3 regions of the Microbacterium sp. ZKA21 genome follow, and region 2 is predicted to be linked to each of the others. Evidence: riboswitches for the same ligand, from Rfam matches in the RefSeq annotation. Region 2 holds a riboswitch; each other region holds the start of a gene.
What was found. A riboswitch is a leader RNA that binds a small molecule or an ion and turns the genes downstream of it on or off. The one in region 2 is predicted to bind thiamine pyrophosphate.

Region 1 (7,949 bases), on a different contig from region 2:
GGAACCTGCTCGCCGAGCGACGCCTGCGCCGCCTCCGGGAGCCCGGCCAGCATGGGGGTCTCCATGATCCCCGGGGCGATGGTGCAGACCCTGATGCCGTAGCGGGCGAGCTCGCGCGCCACCGGCAGCGTCATCGCATGCACGCCGCCCTTGGACGCTGAATAGGCGGGCTGCCCGATCTGCCCGTCGAATGCGGCGACGCTCGCGGTGTTGACGATGACGCCGCGGTCGCCGGTCGCAGTCGGTTCGGTCTTCGCGATGATCGCGGATGCCTGGGACAGCACGTTGTACGTGCCGACCAGGTTGATGCGGACGATCCGCTCGAAGTCCTCCAGGGACCCAGGGTCGCCCTCGCGGTCGAGCACCTTCGCGGGCGGGGCGATGCCGGCGCAGTTCACGACGATGCGCAGCGGCGCCTCGGTGTTCGCCACGGCGACGGCGGCCGCGGCATCCGCCGGGCTGGTCACATCTCCGGGAGCGAACGCGCCGCCGAGTTCGGCGGCGAGCGCGGCACCGGCGGAGCCGGGCAGGTCGAGCAGCGTGACATGAGCGCCGGCCGCGGCGAGGGCGCGCGCGGTGGCGAGGCCGAGTCCCGAAGCGCCGCCCGTGATGAGGGCGCCCGATCCCTGGATCTGCATGCTGTTCTCCTTCGAACGATCGTGCAACTCAGTTCCAGCTTACGCGGTTCCGAGTCCCACACTTGGCGTCTGGGCGACGTGCGGTGTTGGCTGGGATCATGGACCTGCGTCGCAAGCGAGCCTACGACACCGCCGAAACCTCGGACGGGTGGAGAGTTCTCGTCGACCGACTCTGGCCACGAGGTCTGTCCAAGGAGCGCGCCGCGATCGATCTCTGGGCCAAGGACACCGCACCGAGCCCGGATCTGCGCAAGGCATGGCACGCCGCGTCCGACGCCGAATGGGACGCGTACGCCGACCGGTACCGCGCCGAACTCGCGCACGAGACCGCGCCGGCCCTGGCCGCGCTCGCCGATGAGCTGCGGACCCGCCAGGTCGTCACCCTCGTCTACGCCGCGCACGATCCGGTGCACAATCATGCGGTCGTCCTGGAAGACGCGCTGCGGGAGCTGCTGTGAGCATCCCGTCCGCGTCGACAGCGGTCCCGGAGCGCGTGCGGGTGCTCGCCCGCGGCGCCTCCCTCACGCCGGTATGGGAGAACGGCCTCGGCGGCCTGACGTTCCGCACCGACGATGCCCGGTACATCAAATGGGGCCCGCACGATCTCGAGGCCAACATGCGCGACGAGGCCGAGCGGATGCGGTGGGCGCGACAGTGGGCGGCGGTGCCGGAGGTTCTCGAGCAGGGGCAGGATGCCGCGCACGAGTGGCTCGTCACTTCGGCGATCCCTGGTCGCAGCGCCGTCGACCCGCGCTGGATCGCGGAGCCGGCCGCCGCCGTGCGCGCGGTCGGCGAAGGACTTCGGATGCTGCACGACGCGCTTCCCGTGGAGGAGTGCCCGTGGGAGTGGAGCGTTGCCAGCCGCTTCGCGAACGCCGAGCGCCGCGGCATCCGGCTTCCCGATGTCCTGCGCGAGGCGCCGGGGATCGACCGTCTCGTGGTGTGTCATGGCGATGCCTGCATGCCCAACACCCTGCTCGACGAAGCCGGTCACCCGATCGCCCATGTCGATCTGGCCGCGCTCGGCACCGGAGACCGGTGGGCGGACATCGCCGTCGCGTCGATGAGCACCGAGTGGAACGTCGGCCCCGGCTTCGACGACCTGCTCATCGAGGCGTACGGCGTCGAACCCGACCACGAACGCCTGGTCTACTACCGCGACCTGTGGAACGCGGGCTGATTCAGGCCCCTACGAACCGGAAGGTCCCGACGGCCACCGCGGCGGCGATCGACACCGCCATGATCGCGAGTCCCCCGGCGAGTGCCACGGCATCCCTGCTGTGCAGACGAGACGGGCGCGCCCAGGTCCGCTCGATGCCGGAGCCGAAGCCACGGGCCTCCATCGCCATCGCGAGCTTGGTACCGCGGCGCACGGCGAACACCAGGAGCACGAAGGCCATCGAGAAGAACCTCCGGATGGCTCCCGTGTCGCCGACCCCGCGCGCTCGACGAGCGAGCCCCATCGTGCGCCAGTCGTCGATGAACAGGCCGAGCATCCGCGCACCGGCCAGGATGCCGAGCACGAACCGGCTCGGCAGCCGGGCGACCTGCGCGAGGGCGTCGGCGAGCTCGGTCGGGTCGGTTCGGCCGAACAGCAGGATCGTCGGCAGGCCCAGCGCCACCACGCGCAGGCTGACGGCGATCGCGAGCTCGATCGAGTCGTCGCTGATCGTGACGAATCCGAAGCTCCAGTAGATCTGGCCCGCCGGCTCGGCATAGAGCAGCATGCTGATCCCGGCGATCGGAGCGAAGATCACGATCGGCAGCAGGCGCCTGACCACGGTGCCGAGCGTCAACCCGGTGAGCGGCAGGCACAGCAGCTGCAGTGCGATCGCCACGAGGGCGCTCGTCACGTCGATCGACGCGAACAGCGGCACGGACAGCGCGAGGGCGAGCACCAGCTTCGTCACGGGATTGACCCCGTCGAGCCACGCCGCCCGTTCGTCCGCGTCGAGCCCGTCTCCATGGCGCGAACGACCGGTTTCCGTGCCAGAACCCGTGCCTTCGCGCCGTACCGGCGCGTTCTCCGGGGCGGTCATGCGCGCACCCGGCTCTCCAGTGCGATGCGGTGCCCGCCGAGATGACGGATCACGCCCTCGTCGTGGGTGACGGCGACGATCGACCGCCCGCGGGCGATCTCCTCCTGAAGCAGTGCGACGAGCGAGATCCAGCCGCGACGGTCCTGCCCGAAGGTCGGTTCGTCGAGCACGATCACCTCGGGGGATGCCGCCAGCACCGTCGCCACCGACAGTCGGCGCTTCTGCCCGCCCGACAGTGTGAACGGGTTGGCGAGTGCGAGCGGGGCGAGCCCCAGTCGCTCCAGGAGTCCGTCGACCACGGCATCCGTCCGCGCCCGATCCCAGCCGAGCGCCTTCGGACCGACAGCCAGCTCGTCGCGCAGCGTCTGGGTGAGGAACTGATGCTCCGGTTCCTGGAACACCGTCCCGATGCGGGTCAGCAGTTCGCGCGACGACCACCGGAACGGGCGGCGGCCGGAGCGACCGGCCAGATCCTGCGCGGCGGCCACTTCGCCGGAGCGCTCGGGCAGAAGCCCCGCGAGGGTGAGCGCGAGTGTGGACTTCCCGACGCCGTTGGGCCCCGAGATGACCGTCGCAGTGCCGCGGGGAACGACGACGTCGAGCCCGGCCTGGACGATCGTGCGCGGCTCGCGTGCGATCGCGAGGCCAGACGCCGAGAGGATGGCCGGGCCCGTGGCCGGGTCGAGTTCCGGCAGCGTGATCGATGAATCCGGGACCCACACTCCGGCCTCGGCGAGCGCTGCGCCGTGCTCGGCGAACACCCGAGCCGGCGCCCCGTCGGCCAGCAGCCCGCCGTCGGCTGCGAGCACGATGACGCGGGTCATGAGGTCGGCCCACACCGGCGTGCGGTGCTCGACCACGACGAGCGTCGCACCGGTCGCTTCGACCGCGCGCTCGACGCTCGCCCGCACCTCCCGCACCCCCGCAGGGTCGAGGTTCGCTGTCGGCTCGTCCAGCAGCAGCAGACCCGGCCGCATCGCGAGCGCGCCGGCGAGCACGAGCCGCTGCTTCTGCCCGCCGGACAGCGCCTTGGTCGGTCGCTTCAGCGGCACATCGAGCCCGGTCGCCTCGAGCGCTTCGGCGACTCGACCGGGGATCTCGGATGCCGGAACGCCGAGGTTCTCGCATCCGAACGCGATGTCGTCGCCGACCTTGGACAGCACGATGCCGGCATCCGGATCCTGCAGGACCAGACCTGTCCGTCCGCGCGCGGACTCCGGGGCGGCTCCGTCGACCAGCAGCGAGCCGGTGCGCACGCCCTCATCGGCGTCGCCGAGGACCCCGGCGAGGCCGGCGAGGAGCGTGGACTTCCCGGCCCCTGAGGCCCCGAGCAGCAGGACCCGTTCGCCCGGCTCGATCGTGAACGACACGTCGCTGACGGCCGGCAGCTTCCGGCCCGCGTAGCGCCATCCCCAGCCCGTGGCCTGAACGCGCACCGGGGCGTTCATGACCACTCAGACCTCTCGGACGAGTTCTCGCCCCGCCGCGAAGCGATTCAGCGCGCCCGTGACGGCCAGTGCCCGCACGAGCAGCCACCCGACGACACCGGCCAGGAGGGCTCCCGAGATCACGAGAGTCGTCAGGTAGATCGCGTTGAACTCGACCGACTTGAGGATGTTCGGCGAGCTCCCTCCGAACAACTCCCACACCCACGCGCCGATCGCAGCGCCGATGCCCGCCAGCATTGCGACCGCGATGCCGAAGCGACGGTAGAAGAACAGCGCGAAGACGAGCTCGGCGCCCAGTCCCTGTGCCACGCCCGACACCACGGTGCCGACGCCCCAGACGTTGCCGATCAGCATCGAGACGATCGCGGCGACGACCTCGACGACGAAGGCCGCTCCGGGTTTGCGGATCACGAGACCGCCGATCACGCCGCCGATCAACCAGATCCCGACGGCGATGCCGCCCAGCCCTGGGGTCAGGGCGTCGGCTGCGCCGAACCAGGCGCCCCCGACGATGTTCCAGCCCCAGAACAGCAGACCGATCGCGACGCCGAGGACGGCGGCGACGACGATGTCGACGACGCGCCACCGCAGCGGGTGTGCGGATGCGGTGGTGCTCGCCTCTTCGGAAGCGGATGCGGACGTGGACGTGCTCATCAGATCTCCTCCCTGCGCCGGCATGATCCGGATCAGGTTCGACGGTCGAAGCGCGGATCGCTTCCTCTCAGCCCGGCTCGCCGGACTCCCGTGGGTTGTGCGCTCGATCTTACTCCTCGGCGAATACGGCATTGTCACATGCGGATTCGGTACCGTATTCGAGTGACCCTCGATGATCAGACCGACGGCGGCGCTGCCCTCACACGCCGCGAGCACCGTCGACGCACCGGGGCCATTCCCGTCACGACGGATGCCGACGTCGTCGCCGAGGCGGAACGGGTGACCCGCTCCGCATCCGCAGCCGACGCCCCCGCGGAACCTGCGCCGGTCGAGGAAACTGCCCCGGTCGATGATGACGCGACCCGGCCGGTCGACACCGTGGGGCCCGTCGCAGTCGATCCGGATGCCGAGGCGGATCCGCCCGTGGCGGCCGGTGCGCCCGGTGCCCCCGTCGCAGCCGATCCGGATGCCGAGCTCGCCACGCTGCTCGCCGCCCAGGACGAGCCACCGCAGCCGGCGGCCGCGTGGGCCGATCAGAACTCACCCGCGACGGCCCTGACCTGGGTGGATCCGATCGCCGTCGAGGCCGCCACTCAGGCGGCGCTGCTCGACACGGCATCCGACGGAGATGACGGCCCCGACCTGCTGGTCGGCGCCCCGCAGCGCGGATTCCTGCAGCCCGGCATCCTCGTGCCGCTGGGGACCCTGGTCGCGCTCGGAGTCGCGTATGTCGGCACCACCCTGCTGTGGCCGCTCCACGAGCTTCCGCCGATGATCGAGGCGAGCACCGTCGCCCCCGTCGGCGCCGAGGCGGCCGCCATCACGTGGCCGGCCGTCGGCAGCGCCGGCGTCAGCGTCGAGGGTGTGAGCACGGCGTCGTCGACGACCGAGTCCGCCCCCATCGCCAGTGTGACCAAGGTCGTCTCGTCTCTGATGGTGCTCGAGGCCCTTCCGCTGCAGCCCGGCGAGCAGGGACCGGAGTACGCCTTCGACAACGGAGACTCGAGCGAGTTCTGGACGTACCTGCGCGACGACCAGTCAGCCCTGGACGTGCCCGTCGGCGGAGTGCTGACCGAGTACCAGATGCTCCAGGGCATCCTGCTCGGATCGGCGAACAACTACATCGACCGGCTCGCCGAGGAGATCTGGGGATCGGACCGAGAGTTCGCCGCAGCGGCCGACGCGTGGCTGTCCGCGCGCGGCCTGAACGACATCACGATCGTCACCCCCTCCGGACGCAACGAGAACAACGTCGCTTCCCCCGCCTCCCTCACGGCCCTGGCGTCGATCGCGATGGCGAACCCCGTGTTCGCCGAGATCGTCGGCACGCCGTCCGTCGACCTGCCGGGAGCGGGTCTCGTCACGAATTCGAACGGCCTCCTCCCCGAACCGGGGTTCGTGGGCGTGAAGACCGGGTCCCTCGACGGCGACTACAACCTGCTCAGCGGCAAGGACGTCCCTGTCGGTGACGCGACGGTGCGCATCTATGCCGCTGTTCTCGGCCAGGAGAACGATGAGTCACGCCTTCAGGCGAGCCGCGACCTGTATGCGCAGGTCGAAGCGCAGCTGCAGGCACAGGGTCCGGCCGTGACCGCAGACACGGTCGTCGGTCGGGTCAGCACGCCGTGGGGCGCCTCCGCCGACATCGTGACGGATGCCGACGCGTCCGTCGTGCTCTGGAACTCGGCAGCCCCGACGGCCGAGGTCGCGTTCGATCTCGGCGAGACCAGGGATGCCGATGCCGCCGTCGGGACGATGACGGTCGCGGGCCCGGTGAACACCGTGGAGGTTCCGGTAGTCCTCGCCGAGGACCTCGAGGGTCCGAGCCCGTGGTGGCGCCTCACGCATCCCCTCGAACTGCTCGGCATCACCGCCTGACGAGCGGCCGGCGTCTCCGCGAAAGGTCGCACATCGCCGCCTCCGCACGAGGCAGGCGACCACACGCGCCCCCTCCCGGACCGCAGCGCACCCCACCGCGCACGCCAGAGGTCGCAGATCGCCGGCTCGACGCGCGGGACGCGCTCGACGCGCGGGACGCGACCATGTGCGGCCCCTCCCGGGCCGCCAGTGCCGGCGGGCCGCCGGCGTCACCGGGTCGCCGGCGCTGCCGGGAACGACGAAGGACCGCCACCTGTCGGTGACGGTCCTCCGTGAACCGGGTCAGGCCTGTTCGGACTCGGACTCGGCTACCGTCTCAGCGGCGGCTTCGGCCTCATCGGCGTCGCCCGTGACGACCACGGGGGTCGATGAGGTGAGCGCCTCTTCGGCGTCGATGTCGGTCGCCGCCTGCTCGAACTGGGACTGGTACAGACGCCAGTAGGCGCCCTGTGCGGCGATGAGCTCGTCGTGCGTGCCCTTCTCGACGATGTCGCCGTGCTCCATCACGAGGATGAGGTCGGCGTCGCGGATCGTCGAGAGACGGTGCGCGATCACGAATGACGTCCGCCCCTGTCGCAGCGCCGCCATGGCGTGCTGCAGCAGCAGCTCGGTGCGGGTGTCGACCGCGCTCGTGGCCTCATCGAGGATGAGGATCGAGGGCTGCGCGACGAACGCGCGTGCGATCGTGATGAGCTGTCGCTCACCCGCCGACACATTCGACGCGTCCTCGTCGAGGACCGTCTCGTAGCCGTCCGGCAGCGCGTGCACGAACCGGTCGACATACGTCGCCTTGGCCGCTGCGAGCACCTCGTCGTCCGACGCCGTCGCACGACCGTACCGGATGTTCTCCAGGATCGAACCGGCGAAGAGCCACGGGTCCTGCAGCACCATTCCGGTCCGCGAGCGGAGGTCCGAACGGGTGAGGTCGGCGATGTCCTGACCGTCGAGCAGGATGCGTCCGCCGCTGAGCTCGTAGAAGCGCATGATCAGGTTGACCAGCGTCGTCTTACCGGCGCCGGTCGGGCCGACGATCGCGACGGTCTGCCCCGGCTCCACCCGGAACGACAGATCCTTGATCAGCGGACGCTCCGGCGTGTACGAGAACGACACGTTCTCGAACTCGATGACGCCCTTGCCGTCCTTGAGCTCGGGCGCGTTCTCGGCGTCAGCCTCCTGCTCGTCGGCATCCAGGAAGTCGAACACCCGCTCGGCGGAGGCTGTGCCGGACTGCACGACCGCAGCCATGCCGCCCAGCTCGCTCAGCGGCTGCGTGAACTGCTGCGAGTACTGGA
Region 2 (7,949 bases):
ACGAGACCGCGTCCTGGACCTTGGTCTGCGCCTCGGCGACCTTGGCACGGGCGAGCAGCTCGCTGCGCTTGGCCTTGAGCTCGCCGAGCTTCTCCTTCATGCCGTTCAGGCCGCTCTTGAGCTTGTCGACGATCTCGGTCTGGGCAGCGATCGTCGGCTCGGCCGTTTTCGCGTCGCGCTCTTCGCTGATCTGGCGCTGCAGGGCGATCTTGGCGAGGCTGTCGAACTTGTCGGCGTCAGCCGTGCTGCCGGCCGTACGCAGCTCGTCGGCCTTGCGGCTGGCGGCGAGAGCCTTGTTGCCCCAGTCCTTCGCGGCCTGGACGTCTTCCTCGTGGTCGCGCTCGAGCAGACGCAGGTTTCCGATCGTCTCGGCGATCGCCGCCTCGGCGTCGGCGATGCTGTTCGTGTAGTCGCGCACGAGCTGGTCGATCATCTTCTGCGGGTCCTCGGCCGAGTCGAGGAGCGAGTTGATGTTGGCACGGACGAGGGTCGAGATTCGCCCGAAGATGGACTGCTTGGCCATGGGTTTTCCTTTCGGTTGGTCGTGGATGTCGTTCAGGTCGGAGGGTGCGGTTCAGAAACGGCCGCCTCGGGATCTGCCGCCGCGCGAGCTGCCGCGTGATCCGCCGCCGAAGCTCGACGGCCGATGGCCGCGGCTGCTGCTGCCTCCGCTGGAGCGCCAGCTGCTGCCGCCGCTCCACGAGCCGCCGCCGCCTCCTCCGCCGCCCCCGGCGAACAGGCCGCCGAGGATGCCGCCGAGGATGTCCCCGCCGATGCCGCTGTTCTGGCTGCGGTTGCCGCCGTAACCCGTGCCGTATCCGGTGTCGAACGGATTTCCGGGCGTCCATGACTGCACCTCGCCCTCCGCGGACGAGATGGCTTCGGTGGCGAGGCTGTAGGCGCGGTTCGCTCGCTCGAGCGCGACCGCCGGATCGGTCGCCTGCACCGCGAGAGCCTCGCGGTAGGCGGCATCGGCCTCAGCCAGGCGCGTGCGGGCCGTCGCGCCGATCGCGCCGCGCCGGGTGGCGATGAAGTCGGTGGCGGCGGAGATCTGCGCCTGAGCCTGGAGCAGCCGCTGCTGCAGCGAACGCGCGGCGCGCTGCGTCTGCTCCGCCGCGTCGCGCATCTGCGCCAGCGCCGCATCGATCCGCGTGTTCGCCTCGGTGAGCGTGTCGACGATGCGCTGCGGGTCGCGATTCGCTGAGTTCATCGCTGCCGTCGCCTCGTCGACACGGGTGCGTGTGCCGGCGAGGAGCGGGGCTACGGTGCCGTGCGGGTCTGGTGCCTGCGCCGCGGCGGCGAGGTCGGCTTCGAGGTCGGCGATGAGCGCCTTCGCCTGCTCCTGGATCGCGGCCAGGTCCGACCCGAGCGTCGTCACAGCGAGGGCGAGCTGCTCGGCTTGCGCGACAGCCTGCTCAGCCGTGCGGATCGAGAAGGCCGCCTCGCCGGTCCTGCCTTCGGCCAGGAGCGTCGTCGCCTCGGAGATCTCCGTGTCGGCGAGGGCGAGCCGCTCTGCTGCCTGAACGGGGTTCTCGGCGACCGTGCTGAGCGCACCGGCGGCATAGGTCGTGGCGAGGCCGGCCAGCGCGCCGGGAAGCGCGGATATCGCGGACTGCGCCTCGTTCCGGCGCACCTGCACGCGCTGCAGGGCCGCCGGCGCCTCCGCTTCGACCTTCCGCAGTTCCTCGAAGCTCTCGATGTTGTCGTCCAGCAGCTCATCAGCCGCCGCGCAGAGCTGGATGATCTGGATGTGCCAGGTGCGGCGCTGTTCGGCGGTGTCCTCGTTCTCGTCGTCGAGCTGCTGCTTGAGGGCGAAGGCCTGCGCGACCTTCTCCTTCGCGGCGTCGACGACCTGGGTGAACGGCGCCGTGGAATCATCGCCGAACTGCGCGACGGCGAAGCCGAGCTCCTCACGGCTGGAGGTGATCGCGTCGTCGGCCTCGACCAGCGCGCGCCCGGCCTGACGTTCCAGATCGGCGTCGCTCATGCTCGAGAACGGATCGTTCGGGTCGGCGACGGCGGGCTGCGCGCCTCGCGCCTTCTTCCTCGACCGGACGACCAGCCAGATGATGAGCACGATGACGGCCGCTGCGATCAGCACGAACAGCAGGATCCAGCCGGCGTTCGACGGGCCGGGGAAGGCATCGGCGGCGGCGATGACGGCGCCGTCCCAATCGTCCGCCCGCAACCGGTCCTCGACGGCCTGGTTGATCGTGTCGATCTGGCCGTCGCTGAGCGCAGCGGCGTCGTCCACCGACAGGGCGTACTGCCGGGAATCGACCGCGATGGCGAGCAGGTACTGATCGGCGCCGAGTCCGTTGTCGATCGCGGTCTGATCAGCCCAGCCGAGGCTGTCGGACGGATTCGTGAACTCGTCGACGAGCACGACGTAGAGGTCTCCGGAGCCCGCTTCGCTCAACGTGGTCAGCCGCGCGTTCGCCGCGTCGAGTTCGGACGAGCTCAGGACGCCCGCGTCATCCGTGACGAATCCGGCATCCAGGGCGACCGGAGATGTCGCCGCAGCGCTGTACGCGATGGAACCGGAGGCGAGCAGCGCCACGATCATCCCCAGGATGGTGGTCGTCCGAGACCGCATTCTGCTCCCTCCGGGGAGACGCTCGGCCCCCACCTGAGCACGAGTCTATTCACTGTCGTGCATCGAAGGTACCGACTCTAGGGAAACTGTCTGTGTCCTCGCGGGGAAGCGGCCGGAGCGCACATACGCTGGAAGGCATGGAGGACAGGTACGGCGCTGACGTGCTCGCGAAAGGCTGGCGCGAGCGCGCTGCGAAGAAGATCCCGCAGGTGCCGGCGGAGACGGATCTCGTCGTCGAGGTCGCGGACGACGGGTTCTGCGGCGCGGTGACCACGGTGCAGTCGGGCACGGTCGAGCTGGAGGACTGGAAGGGGCGCAAGCGCCTGTTCCCGCTCGGCGGCGGCTTCCTCATCGAAGGCGAACCCGTGACGCTCGTCCCGCCCGCGCCGAAGGACAAGGGGCCTCGGCGCACGGCATCCGGATCCTTCGTCGTGGCGGACCAGCGCGCTCGTGTCGCGCTGCCCAGCCGCATCCTCGTCGAGGGGCGCCACGACGCCGAGCTCGTCGAGAAGGTGTGGGGAGCCGACCTGCGCGTCGAGGGCGTCGTGGTCGAGTACCTGCAGGGCGTCGATCTGCTGGACGAGCTGCTCGCCTCCGAACCGCCCAGCGCGAAGCGCCGGTACGGAGTCCTCGTCGACCATCTCGTCCCCGGATCCAAGGAGTCGCGCATCGCGGATGCCGTGGCTCGCGGGCCTCATGGCGCGCACGTCTGCATCGTCGGGCACCCCTACGTCGACGTGTGGCAGTGCGTGCGGCCGGAGGCGCTGGGCATCGCGCGCTGGCCGGAGATCCCCCGGGGCATCGAATGGAAGGTGGGCATCTGCCGCGCCTTCGGCTGGCCGCACGAGGATCAGGCGGACATCGCGCGCGCCTGGCAGGCGATCCTGAGCAAGGTCACCACGTACCGCGACCTCGAGCCGTCGCTGCTCGGCCGCGTGGAAGAGCTCATCGACTTCGTCACGGCGCCGTGAGGCGGCGGGGCGCGCCCGGCTACCCTTGAGGTATGCCCGAGCCCCGCACCTTCCGCGATGAACCCGTGTCCTTCGTCCGCCGGAGCGGTCGCATGTCCGAGGCGCAGGAACGGGCGTTCGAGGAGCTCGCCGGTCACTATCTGCTCGAGGTGGCGCGCGATGCCGCGTCGACGAGCGTGCATCCGGATTCCCGGCTCGATGTCGCTGCCGAATATGGTCGCGACGCCGCGCTGATCGTCGAGGTGGGCTCCGGTCAGGGGCACGCGATCGTATCGGCCGCGGCGTCCCGCCCCGAGGACGACTTCCTCGCGATCGAGGTGTTCCGCGCCGGTCTCGCCCGGACGATGCTGGATGCCGACAAGGCGGGTGTCCGCAATCTGCGCCTCGTCGAGGCGAACGCGCCCGAGGTGCTGTCGACCTATCTGCCCGAGGGCAGCGCGTCCGAGATCTGGGTCTTCTTCTCCGACCCGTGGCACAAGAAACGGCACACGAAGCGCCGCCTGATCCGCGAGGGGTTCGGGGCGACCGCCGCCAGGGCGCTCGCCGACGGCGGCCTGCTGCGCCTCGCGACCGACTGGGAGGACTACGCCCGGCAGATGCGCGAGGTCCTGGACGCGGATCCGTCGTTCGAGCGCGCGTTCGAGGGGGAGTGGGCCGAGCGCTTCGACGGCCGCGTGATGACGGCGTTCGAGCGCAAGGGGCTGAACAAGGGGCGCGACATCCGTGACCTCGTGTATCGGCGGAAGCCCCGCGCGTGACCGATAGCCGGGTGGTGGCCGTGCGCTGGAGCATCGCACCGGCCGTGCTGGTCTGCCTCGCAGCTCCGGCGTTCTTCGTCGTGCAGTGGGCCTGGCTCGGCTGGGTGCTGCTGGCCGCCGGCGTCGGGGCTGCGTGGGCGCTGGAGCGGCGTGCCGTCACGGCATCCGCTCCGTCACTGACGCGGGACCTGTCTCTGATCGCCATCGGGATGCTGATCGTCAGTGTCATCCCGCTGGCGGCCGAACTCGACAACGCCGCCATGATGCGGTTCACGCTGGCGCTGGGCGGCGCGGTCGTCGTGCCGTACGTCGTCTCGCGGTACGTGTATCGGGACAGGGCGATCTCTTTCCCGTGGCTAACCGGGCAGCGCTGGGGACGACTGCAGTGGGGCTGGCTTGCAGCCGTGCTGGTGCTGGGCTGGCTGATCCTGCCGTTCTACTTCATCACCAGCGGCGTGTACATGAACTGGCCGGTCGTCGATTCGCCCGACCTCATCGCGAGGCTGTTCGTCGGTGTGGGAGCGGTCGGCATCTGGGATGAACTGTTCTTCATCTGCACGGTGTTCGCGCTGCTGCGCCGGCACTTCCCGGATGCCGTGGCGAACGTCCTGCAGGCCATCGTGTTCGTGTCCTTCCTCTGGGAGCTGGGATATCGCGAGTGGGGTCCGCTGCTGACCATCCCGTTCGCGCTGCTGCAGGGCTTCATCTTCCTGCGCACGCATTCGCTCGCGTATGTCGTCACGGTGCATCTGCTCTTCGACGCCGTCGTGTTCGCCGTTCTGGTGCACGCGCACAACCCGGGGCTGCTGCCGATCTTCCTCGTATAGATAAGCTCTCCTGCAGTGACACGGGGTGCCGCCTGCGCGGCTGAGATCACACCCGTCGAACCTGATCTAGCTCGTACTAGCGAAGGGATGTCGCGATGCACACGCACGCACTCACCGAGCACGTCCACCCGATGACGCAGCCCCGCACAGACCGTGGCGGACTCGCCCTGGCAGCCGCGGCGACCGGCACCGCGTTCGAGTGGTACGACTTCTTCCTCTACGGCACGGCGGCCGCTCTGGTCTTCCCCGTCGTGTTCTTCCCCGCCCAGGACCCGTTGATCGGCATCCTACTGTCGTTCGCCACGTTCGCGACGGGATTCATCGCCCGCCCGCTCGGCGGACTGCTGGCAGGGTCCCTCGGCGACCGCTTCGGGCGCCGGCCGGTCCTCACGGCGACGTTGCTGGTCATGGGCCTCGCCACGGTGTGCATCGGCCTCCTGCCCGGATACGCGCAGCTCGGCGTGCTCGCGCCGATGGCGCTGGTCGCATTGCGGTTCGTGCAGGGCCTGGCAGCCGGCGGGGAGTGGCCCGGTGCTGTTCTGATCGCGCTCGAGCATGCACCGCACCGGCGCGGCCTGCGCGGCGGAATCGTCGCGGCATCCTTGTACGTCGGCCTCATCCTCGGCAATCTCGCCTTCGTCGTGACGGTCGCGCTGCTGGACGAGAAGGCGCTGGTCGCATGGGGCTGGCGGGTGCCGTTCCTGGCCAGCATCCTGCTCGTCGTGGTCGGTCTGGTGCTGCGGCGCCGCGTGGCGGAATCCCCGGAGTTCCTCGCCGGGGACGCCGACCTCGAGCGCCGACGGCCTCTGCGCGAGGCGTTCAGCGCGCCCCGGAACGTGATCGCGGTCGTGCTCGTGCGGACGGGGCAGAACGCCTGCTTCTACACGATCACGGTGTTCTGCCTGGGGTACGCGACGGCGGTGCTGGGGTTCTCGGCTCAGGCCTCGCTCACGGCGCTGCTGATCGCGGCAGCGCTCGCCGCGGTGATGTGCCCCGTCTGGGGTGCGCTCGGCGAGCGGATCGGCATGACGGCGCTCACGGCGTGCAGCCTCGGCGGGCTCGGCCTGCTCGCCGTGCCGCTGTTCCTCATCCTCGACGGCGGCAGCGCCGCGGCGATCGTCGGTGTGGTGGCCGTCACGATCGGCATCGTGAACGCGGCGGCCGACGGCGTGCAGCCCCTGTGGTTCGCAGGGCTGTTCCCCGCGCGCCGGCGCTACTCCGGGATCTCGGTCGGCCGCGAGATCGCCGGAGTCATCGGTGGAGGGCTGACGCCGCTCGCGGCCACGGCCCTGGTCGCGTCGACGGGACACTGGTGGCCCGTCGCGGTGATCATGATGGTCGCCGCAGCGCTCGGCGTCGTCGGCGCGGTGATCGCACGCCCGGTCGATCGGCCCGCCGCGACCCCGGAGTCGGAGAAAGACGACAGAATCAGAGCATGATCATCGCAGGGCTCATCCTCGCCGCGGCCGCTGCCGCCTTCCATGTCTTCATCTTCGCGCTCGAGTCGCTGAAGTGGACGGAGCCGTCGACACGGAAGGTGTTCGGCGTCGCGAGCGAGGCGGATGCCGAGACGATGAAAGCGCTCGCATTCAACCAGGGCTTCTACAACCTGTTCCTCGCGCTCACGGCGTTCCTCGGTGTCGGACTGTACATCGTCGGGGCGACGACCGTCGGCCTCACGCTCGTCTTCGCCGGCACGGGCATGATGCTCGCGGCGGCGCTCGTGCTGATCCTGTCGGACCGCTCCAAAGCGCGCGCGGCCACCATGCAGGGCACGCTGCCGCTTCTGGCGGTGATCGCGACGGCGATCGGCGTCGCGATCAGCTGAGCGGTCGCACCGGCAACTGCTGCAGGTCGTCGAACAGCCCCATGACGGCAGGGCCCATCTCCATCTGCATCAGCACGATCCGGAAACCGCAGTCCGGGTCGATGAAGAAGTCCGTGCCCAGCCCGCCGGACCAGCCGAAGCGTCCGACGTATTCGCCCGCCGTGACGACGGAGACGCCGAAGCCCCAGCCGAGGCCGTCCCAGAATCCCGGGAAGAAGCTGTCCGGCGTCTTGAGCGCATCGTCGATCTGATCGGAGCGCATGAGGCCGAGCAGCGCGGGGTCCACGAACTGCTCGCCGTCGAGGACGCCGCCGGCTGCCAGCATCCGCGCGAACGCCGCGTAGTCGCGCGCCGTCGAGACGAGCTCGGCATGGCTGACGTCGAAGGGCGCAGGGGCCAGGTAGAAGCCGCCGGCGCGCGGTTCGATCTCGACGAGCGCACCCTGATCGTCGCGGCGATAGGCGGCGGGCAGCCGATCGGCCTTCTCCGGCGGCACGACATGGCTGGTGTCGACCATCCCGAGAGGTGCGAAGATGTCGGCGGCCAGGTGATCTCCGAGCGGTCCGCCTGTCACCCGGGACAGCAGGATGCCGAGGATGCCGAAGGACTGGTGATATCGCCAGCCGGTCCCCGGCTGGAACGCCAGCGGGAGATCCGCGAGCGCGTTCAGCCAGTCCTGAGCGCCCAGCTCGACCGCGTCCTGGGATGCTTCGGTTCGGTTCGCGATCATCGCGTCCTTCAACGGGGAGGGGACGGCGACCATGCCGTACCCGGACGTGTTGGTCAGCAGATGGCGCACGGTGATCGGACCGGCCGCCGGTACGGTCTCGGTCAGGGGCGAGGTCGGCGTGCGGAGCACGCGACGGTTCCCGAGTTCGGGGAGCCACCGTTCGACCGGCTCATCCAGTTCGAGGTGTCCGTTCTGCACGAGTCGCAGCGTGGCGACCGCTGTCACCGCTTTGGTCATCG
Region 3 (7,949 bases), on a different contig from region 2:
TCGTTGAGCGAGGACGGCGGAGCCGCCCGAGTCGAAACGCGCTGAGGGGCTGAAGCTCTTCGACCGCGACGGCGTTTCGATTCGCGGAGACCTGCACTGAGCGAGCGGAGCGAGTCGAAGTGTCGCTCAACGAGCGAGAGGCGCGGGCGAACGCGTTTCGGCTCGCTCGACGAGCAAGAGGACGGTGCCCACCCGCTCGAGTGAGGAGTGCGTCAGGATGGAAGCATGACGATCTCGCAGCGGCGCCTGCGGTGCGCCGCGGTGCTCCTGTCGCTGGGCTTCGGCCTCGTGGCGTGCGCGCCGGGCGCGAGCACCCTGGAGAGCGCGTCGCCCGCGCCCTCGGCGACACCGACCCCGACCCCTACGCCCACTCCGAAGACCGAGATCCAGCTCGCGGCCGAACGCGTCGCGGAGATGCCTCTTCGAGAACAGGCGGCCCTCGTCACCATGGGCTACGCCGATGGTACGGACCCCTCCGCCCTCGCCGCCTACGTCGCAGGCGGGCCGCGCGGACTGATCCTGATGGGGAACAACATCCCCGCCTCGCCAGAGCAGCTGCGATCGCTGACGGATGCCGTGCACGCGGCATCCCCCGATGCGCTCATCGCGACGGATGAGGAGGGCGGCGACGTCGCCCGGCTGCCGTGGGACGATCTGCCTTCCGCACGGACGCTGAAGGACGAGGATGCTGTGGCCGCGCAGGCCGCGTTCTCGGCGCGCGGTCAACTGCTCGATCAGGGCGGCATCGACATCAACTTCGGCGTCGTCGCCGACGTGCCGCGCTCCGACGGGTCTTTCATCTTCCGGAGGTCGTACGGGACCGATCCGCGGGCGGTCGCCGAGCGGGTCGCCGCGGTCGTCACCGGGGAGAAGGGGCTGGTCGCGACGACTCTCAAGCACTTTCCCGGACACGGAGCGGCTGAGGGCGATTCGCACCATGCCATCCCCACGACCGGCCTGTCGCTGGACGAGTGGCGAGCGGTCGATGCGCTGCCGTTCCAGGCCGGGATCGACGCCGGCGCAGAGCTCGTCATGATGGGGCACCTGAGGTTCACCTCGGTGTCGGACCGTCCGGCGACGCTGTCACCGGAGTGGTACGGGATCCTCCGAGACGAACTCGGGTTCACGGGCGTCGCCGTCACCGACGATCTCGGGATGCTGCTGTCCTCCGGAGATCCGGCCTACGCGGATCCGGTCACGAACGCCGTCATGGCCGTCGACGCGGGTGCGGACATGGTGCTGACGATCGCGGGCTCGAGCCCGGATACGGCGACGCGGATCATCGACGCGCTCGCTGCGCGCTCGGCATCCGATCCCGCGTTCGCAACCCGTCTGGCGGAAGCCGCGACGCGTGTAGCGGCCCTGTCCGCGTCCCGGACGCCCTGATCCTGGCCAGGGCGCGCGGGAGCCGCCAGGATGGTCGTATGACCGCCTCCTCGGCCGAATGGCTGCGCTCCCAACCGACGCTCACCGGCACGCCGCCGGCGCTCGACCCCTCCGCGCTGCCGGACGTCCCCGAACGGCTCTTTCTCGAGTGGCTCAGCGCCGCGATCGAGGCCGGTGTCCCCGAGCCGCTCGCCATGACACTCGCGACGGTCGCCGCAGACGGCATTCCCGACGCGCGGACGCTGATCATCAAGGACGTCGATCGTCGGGGCTGGGCGTTCGCCGGCTCACGGGCGTCGCGCAAGGGCGAGCAGCTGTCGCTCCACCCCGCGGCCGCCCTGAACTTCTGGTGGCAGCCGGTCATGCGCGCGGTGCGGGTGCGCGGACGCATCGTCGAGGCGGATGCCGAAGAGAGCGCGGCGGATCTCGCGGCGCGTTCGCCGTCCGCCCGTGCGGGCATCGGGCCGGGGGAGTGGGTGCTCTGGCGCGTGGTCCCCGAGCGTGTGGAATTCTGGCAGGGCGCGGTCGATCGCAGGCACACGCGCATCGTGTACGAGCGGACGGGTGAGAGCTGGACCCACCGCATCGTCATCGGCCATACCGACAACCCGCCGAACGGAGAGATCAGCGCATGAGCGACTACGAAGTCATCAGCATCGGAGCGCCGGACGCCTGGCGCGAGCACTTCGGCGGCTTCGACCCGTCTCGCTCGAGGGACGGGCGCCGGGTCGTCGATCACGAACTGACGATGCAGTACATCGGTATGACCGCCAACGCGTTGCTGCCGGGAGAGGAAGCGGGCTACTGGCACACCCACTCCCATGTCGAGGAGCTGTACGTGTTCCTCGCCGGCCACGGACAGATGGGTCTGGACGAGGACGTCGTCGACGTCGAGGCCGGTACGGTGATCCGCGTCGCTCAGAACGTGTGGCGCACCTGGCGTGCGCGACCGGACAGCGACGGCGAGCTGCGCTGGCTGTGCATCCGCGCCGGCGGCGAGCAGCTTCCGCACCTGCCGAACGACAGCAGTCGGGGGCCGGAGCGTCCGATGCCCTGGGCGGGCCAGAAGAACCAATAGACTGCGAGGCAGTGACACGGGGTGCCGCGACCGCGGCTGAGAACAGACCCGTCGAACCTGATCTAGTTCGTACTAGCGAAGGGATGTCGCGATGAGCGATCTTCTGCGTCCAGTTTCCGATACCGACCTCGTCTCCGAGGCCGCGACCCTGCTGGCGGAGCTGCGCGCCGCGCCTCCATTGACCCAGTGCATCACGAACGCGGTGGTCACCGGCTTCACCGCCAACGTCCTGCTCGCGCTCGGCGCAGCCCCGGCGATGGTCGACATCGTCGGCGAGTCCGAGACGTTCGCCTCCATCGCCTCCGGCGTGCTCATCAATCTCGGCACGCCGCGACCCGAGCAGCGCGCGGCGAGCCGCGAAGCGGTCGCCGGGGCCGCCGCGGCCGGGACGCCGTGGGTGCTCGACCCCGTCGCCATCGGTGCGCTGCCGGTGCGCACCGCCCTCGCGCACGAGCTCGTTTCGCTGCGACCTGCCGCGATCCGCGGCAACGCCTCTGAGATCCTCGCCCTCGCAGGCGCCAGCACCGGTGGCCGCGGCGTAGACACCACGGACACGACGGATGCCGCGGCCGACGCGGCGTTCTCGCTCGCGCAGCGCCACGGCAGCGTCGTCGCCGTCTCCGGGCCGGTGGATCTGATCACCGACGGCCGCCGCGTCATCCGCATTTCGAACGGCGACGAGCTGCTCACCCGTGTCACCGGTGGCGGCTGCGCGCTGGGCGCGGTGATGGCGGCGTTCCTCGGGACTGCGCGAGCGACAGGGGCCGATGCGCTGACCGCGGTCGCCGCGGCGAGTCTGGTCTATACGATCGCGGCAGAACGGGCGGCATCCGTCTCCACCGGCCCAGGAAGCTTCGCCGTGGCGCTGCTGGACGCGCTCGCCGCCGTTCAGCCCGGCGACCTCGCTGCGGCCGCACGCATCGAGGAGGTGACCCGATGACCGCGGATCTCTCGCTCTACCTCGTCACCGATGCGGCGCTGTGCGGAGACCGCGGTGTCGTCGAAACGGTACGGCAGGCGGTGGACGGCGGCGTGCGCATCGTCCAGCTCCGGGACAAAGCGGCGACGGATGCCGAGATCACCGCGCAGCTCGTCGAGCTGTCGACCGTGATCGACGGCCGGGCACTGCTCGTCGTGAACGACCGACTCGACGCCGCGCTCGCCGCGCGTGCGCTGGGCGCGCGCGTGGACGGGGTGCATCTCGGCCAGGGCGACGCGTCCGTGCTCCGTGCCCGTGAGGTTCTCGGGCCGGACGCTCTGATCGGTCTGACGGCGAACAGCCCCGCGCATCTGGATGCGGTGCTCGCACTGCCCGACGGCACGGTGGACTATCTGGGGGTCGGCGTGATCCGCCCGACCACCACGAAGCCGGATCACCCGCCGGCGCTCGGGATCGACGGGTTCCGGAGGTTCGCCGCGGCCAGCCCGCTGCCGTGCGTGGCGATCGGCGGCATCGCCCTCGAGGATGCCGCCGCGCTCAGGGACGCAGGGGCAGCCGGCATCGCGGTCGTCTCCGCGCTGTGCGCAGCGGTCGATCCGCGTGCGGCGGCGACCGAGTTCCTGCGCCGATGGCGCGCCCGGTCGACGCCTCGCGTGCTCAGCATCGCGGGCAGCGACCCGTCCGGAGGCGCCGGCATCCAGGCGGACCTGAAATCGATCGCCGCGAACGGCGGTTACGGGATGGCGGTCATCACCGCGCTGACGGCGCAGAACACCCGGGGCGTCCGCGCCGTGCATGTGCCACCGCCCGTCTTCCTGCAGTCTCAGCTCGATGCGCTCTCCGAGGACATCGTGATCGATGCGGTGAAGATCGGGATGCTGGCGAACGCGGACGTGATCCGCACCGTGACCGCCTGGCTCGACGCCGAGCGTCCGCCGATCGTCGTCGTGGATCCGGTGATGGTGGCCACCAGCGGTGACCGTCTGCTCGATGCGGACGCCGAAGACGCGCTGCGAGCACTCCTGACGAGGGCCGACGTCGTGACGCCGAACCTCGCCGAGCTGGCGGTGCTGGCGGGGCGCACGATCGACGGCTGGACCGATGCGCTCGCCGCAGCGGAGTCACTGTCGGCGCAGATCGCGGCCGCGGTGCTCGTCAAGGGCGGGCACCTCTCGGGCGACGACGCGCCGGATGCCCTCGTGAATGCGGCGCAGCGCACGCGCCACGAGTTCACCGGCACGCGCATCGCGACGGCGAACACGCACGGCACCGGGTGCTCGCTGTCGTCGGCGATCGCCACGCGCCTCGCTCGCGGGGACGACCCCGAGCACGCGGTCGCGGCTGCTCGTGCCTGGTTGCGCGAGTCCCTTCGGGCGAGCGGCGCCCTGCGCGTCGGCCGAGGGCACGGCCCGATCAGTCACTTCGCGGGGCTGTGGGACCGAGGCGGCCTCGACACCCGTCCGTCGGCCGCCGAGATCGCCGATGACTGGTGGGACCGCATCCGCGGCATCCGCGACGGCATCGACGAGCTCGAGTTCATCCGTGGACTGGCCGACGGCACGCTGGAACGCGAACCGTTCGTGTTCTACCTCGGCCAGGACGCCCTGTATCTGCGCGAGTATGCGCGGGTGCTCGCCGAAGCGGCCAGGCTCGCGCCGACGTCCGAGGAACAGGCGTTCTGGGCCGGCGGGGCGCAGGGATCGATCGTCGGCGAGCTCGAACTGCATGCGTCGTGGCTGACGCCGGAGCACGGCGTGTCGACTGACACGTTCCGCGCCGACCCGTCCGCCACGACGAGCGCGTACCTGGATCATCTGCGCTCGACCGGGTTCGGCGGCGACTACGCCGAGCTGATCGCCGCGATCCTGCCGTGCTACTGGCTGTACACCGACCTGGGCGCGCGCCTGCACGCGGGGGAGTTCGGCGAGTACGCGCGCGACCCGCGGCATCCGTACGCCTCCTGGCTCGCCACCTATGCGGATCCTTCTTTCGAGGAGGCGACGGCGAAGGCGATCGCGTACGTCACGCAGACAGCCGCGGCATCCGACTCCGAGACGAGGGCGCGGATGTTCCGCGCGTTCGAGAGATCCAGCGCCCTGGAGCTGCAGTTCTTCGCCGCTCCTCTGGACGCTGCCGTGCGCACACCGCTGGCGGTGTGACGACGCCGGTCACTCGGCGGCGAGACGTCGGGCGAGCGGCTCTCGAAGCCGGAGCAGCGTGGGCAGGACGGTGGCGGATGCCGTGAGCACGAGTCCGACCGCGACGAGCGCAGCAGCGGCACCGAGGTCGTAGACGGGGTCGGCGGGGAGGAACCGGTTCAGGGCGGCGCCGCTGATCAGCGCGGTGCCGACGATGACGATGGCCGCGAGCAGTGCGGCGGTCACGACATGGATCACGGCCTGCCACAGCGCCGCCGCGACCACGACGCCGCGGGTCGCGCCGCTGGCGCGCAGCAGCGACTGCTCGGCCCCCTGCGTCCGGTTGCTCATGAACAGCACCACGGCTGCGCCCGTGGCACCGAGTGCGACTGGTCCGCCGATCAGGAGCATCACCTGGAGGATGCCGAGGTCGAAGTTCCCCGGCATCCCGGCGTCCGTCATGGCCGTTCCGGTGGTCGCCGCCATGGTCATCAGCCCGCCGAGCAGCGCTGTCCCGACGAACAGCGGCGTCACCGAAGCCGTGCTGCGCCCGAGGTGATAGCGCGCCTGATTCCGAGCGAGGAACCAGGTGGTCGAGGTGCGCGGCGGGATGATCGCCGTCCACGCACGCAGCACGGCGGGGGACAGCACCGGTGCGACGGTCGCGACGATGGCGGTGAGGTACGCCGGCAGCAGCGGGAACTGCGATATCGCGGTGCTGCGCTCGTCCGCGCGGAACGGTGCCATGGCGCCGCCGACGCCCGCTGCGAGCAGCACCACGATGCAGAGGATCCAGCGCCACCAGCTCATGTGCTTGGACTCCGGAGCCGGCTCCCGCAGTGCGCTCAGCGGCGGCGTCCGCCCGGCGGACACGGCCGCACGCAGGCCGCCGACAAGCGTCACCGCGAGCGTGAGCGGCACCACGACCATCGCGGTGAAGGCGCCGGGGCGGACCGTCGCACTCGACCACCACGACGAGTCGGTCTCGAACACGGCATGCAGGAAGACCGGCACGACCGGGATCGAGATCACGAAGCCGAGGCAGCCCGCCACCAGCCCGGCGCACACCAGCTGGGCGAGCACCACGACGGTCGCCTGGCCCGGGCCGACCCCGGACAGCAGCCAGCGCGCGTATGCCGGTCGATGCAGATCGATCGCGAGGCGCGCGACGGCGGCGACCACGATCGCTCCGGCGGGGATGCTGAGCAGCAGCAGGATCGACAGGAAACTGATCGACGCATCCAGGATCTCGCCGCCGACGTCCAGACCGGTCTCCAGCATCGCGATCCCGGTCGCGAACGACAGAGCCGCGATCGCGGCCACGAGGACGAGGCCGATCCAGGTGGTCCACCCGTGGCGCAGCTCGGCGAGGATCAGCCGGATCACGCGACAGCTCCGCTCGGTGCGGCCCCGTGCAGAGCGGCGAGGATGCCTCCGGCAGACGGACGGGTCAGTTCGGCGACGACCGCGCCGTCCCGGAGCACCAGCGTCCGGTCCGCGCGCGCTGCTGCATCCAGGTCATGCGTCACCAGCACGACGCTGCGATCACCGGATGCGTGGGCTCGCAGCAGGTCCAGGATCTGCGCTCCAGTGGTCGTGTCGAGAGCGCCGGTCGGTTCGTCCGCGAACACGACCTCCGGACGGGCGGCGAGCACACGAGCGATCGCGACCCGCTGCTGCTGCCCTCCGGAGAGCTCGCCCGGCCGCTTGTGCGCGTGACCGGAGAGTCCGACGGCCGCCAGCGCCGCTGCGGCGTCCGGTGCACGGCACCCGCGCAGGCGGGCGGGCAGCGCGACGTTCTCACCCGCGCTCAACGAAGGGATGAGGTTGTAGCTCTGGAACACGAATCCCAGCCGGTCGCGTCGCAGCTTCGCCAGCCGGCTCTGGGAGAGCGCGTCCACGCGGGTGCCGCCGAGGGAGATCTCACCGGAGTCCACGCGTTCGAGACCCGCGAGACAGTACAGCAGCGTGGACTTCCCAGAGCCGCTCGGTCCGACGATGCTGAGCATCTCGCCCCGCCGCACCAGGACGTCGATGCCGCGCAGCACCGTGACCGGCGACGCCCTGCGCACGGGGTAGCTCTTCTCGACGCCGCGTGCGATGAGCATCGGCGCCATGGGGACGAGGGCAGGATCAGTCATGCATCCAGTCCAGCTCCGACCGGCACGGCGTGCACCCGTCCGCACGCTCCCATCGGGGTGGACCTGGCGCTACCTTCGTGCGCCGGATGCCGGTCGCCGGATGACGCGTGCATAGGCTGAGCACGTGCGCACCGAGACGATCTGGCAGGGGCTGATGCTGGCGCCCCCACGGTTCCTCCTGTCGCGCTGGCCGTGGCTCGCGCTGCTCTCGGTCGTGATCAGCGCGGTCCTCGGCATCGTCCTGATCCTGCCGGTGGTCGCCACCG

Region 1: another riboswitch for thiamine pyrophosphate. It lies ahead of M2317_RS04565 (ECF transporter S component); the one in region 2 lies ahead of M2317_RS01890 (MFS transporter).
Region 3: another riboswitch for thiamine pyrophosphate. It lies ahead of thiM (hydroxyethylthiazole kinase); the one in region 2 lies ahead of M2317_RS01890 (MFS transporter).

The regions. Positions count from the first base shown of each region.
Region 1 is NZ_JBNPVV010000002.1:44,265-52,213, reverse strand. It holds gene M2317_RS04590 (SDR family NAD(P)-dependent oxidoreductase) at 1-638, opposite strand, end outside; gene M2317_RS04585 (DUF488 domain-containing protein) at 737-1,096, shown strand; gene M2317_RS04580 (phosphotransferase) at 1,093-1,818, shown strand; gene M2317_RS04575 (energy-coupling factor transporter transmembrane component T family protein) at 1,820-2,677, opposite strand; gene M2317_RS04570 (ABC transporter ATP-binding protein) at 2,674-4,125, opposite strand; gene M2317_RS04565 (ECF transporter S component) at 4,132-4,779, opposite strand; TPP riboswitch at 4,772-4,881, opposite strand; gene M2317_RS04560 (D-alanyl-D-alanine carboxypeptidase) at 4,942-6,657, shown strand; gene M2317_RS04555 (ABC transporter ATP-binding protein) at 6,940-7,949, opposite strand, start outside.
Region 2 is NZ_JBNPVV010000001.1:360,661-368,609, reverse strand. It holds gene M2317_RS01915 (PspA/IM30 family protein) at 1-523, opposite strand, end outside; gene M2317_RS01910 (TPM domain-containing protein) at 575-2,596, opposite strand; gene M2317_RS01905 (DUF3097 domain-containing protein) at 2,734-3,567, shown strand; gene trmB (tRNA (guanosine(46)-N7)-methyltransferase TrmB) at 3,600-4,325, shown strand; gene M2317_RS01895 (CPBP family intramembrane glutamic endopeptidase) at 4,322-5,152, shown strand; TPP riboswitch at 5,164-5,257, shown strand; gene M2317_RS01890 (MFS transporter) at 5,248-6,591, shown strand; gene M2317_RS01885 (DUF1304 domain-containing protein) at 6,588-6,980, shown strand; gene M2317_RS01880 (serine hydrolase domain-containing protein) at 6,973-7,949, opposite strand, start outside.
Region 3 is NZ_JBNPVV010000004.1:343,298-351,246, forward strand. It holds gene M2317_RS11195 (glycoside hydrolase family 3 N-terminal domain-containing protein) at 226-1,386, shown strand; gene M2317_RS11200 (pyridoxine/pyridoxamine 5'-phosphate oxidase) at 1,425-2,021, shown strand; gene M2317_RS11205 (cupin domain-containing protein) at 2,018-2,464, shown strand; TPP riboswitch at 2,472-2,565, shown strand; gene thiM (hydroxyethylthiazole kinase) at 2,556-3,404, shown strand; gene M2317_RS11215 (bifunctional hydroxymethylpyrimidine kinase/phosphomethylpyrimidine kinase) at 3,401-5,563, shown strand; gene M2317_RS11220 (hypothetical protein) at 5,573-6,928, opposite strand; gene M2317_RS11225 (ABC transporter ATP-binding protein) at 6,925-7,683, opposite strand; gene M2317_RS11230 (histidine kinase) at 7,808-7,949, shown strand, end outside.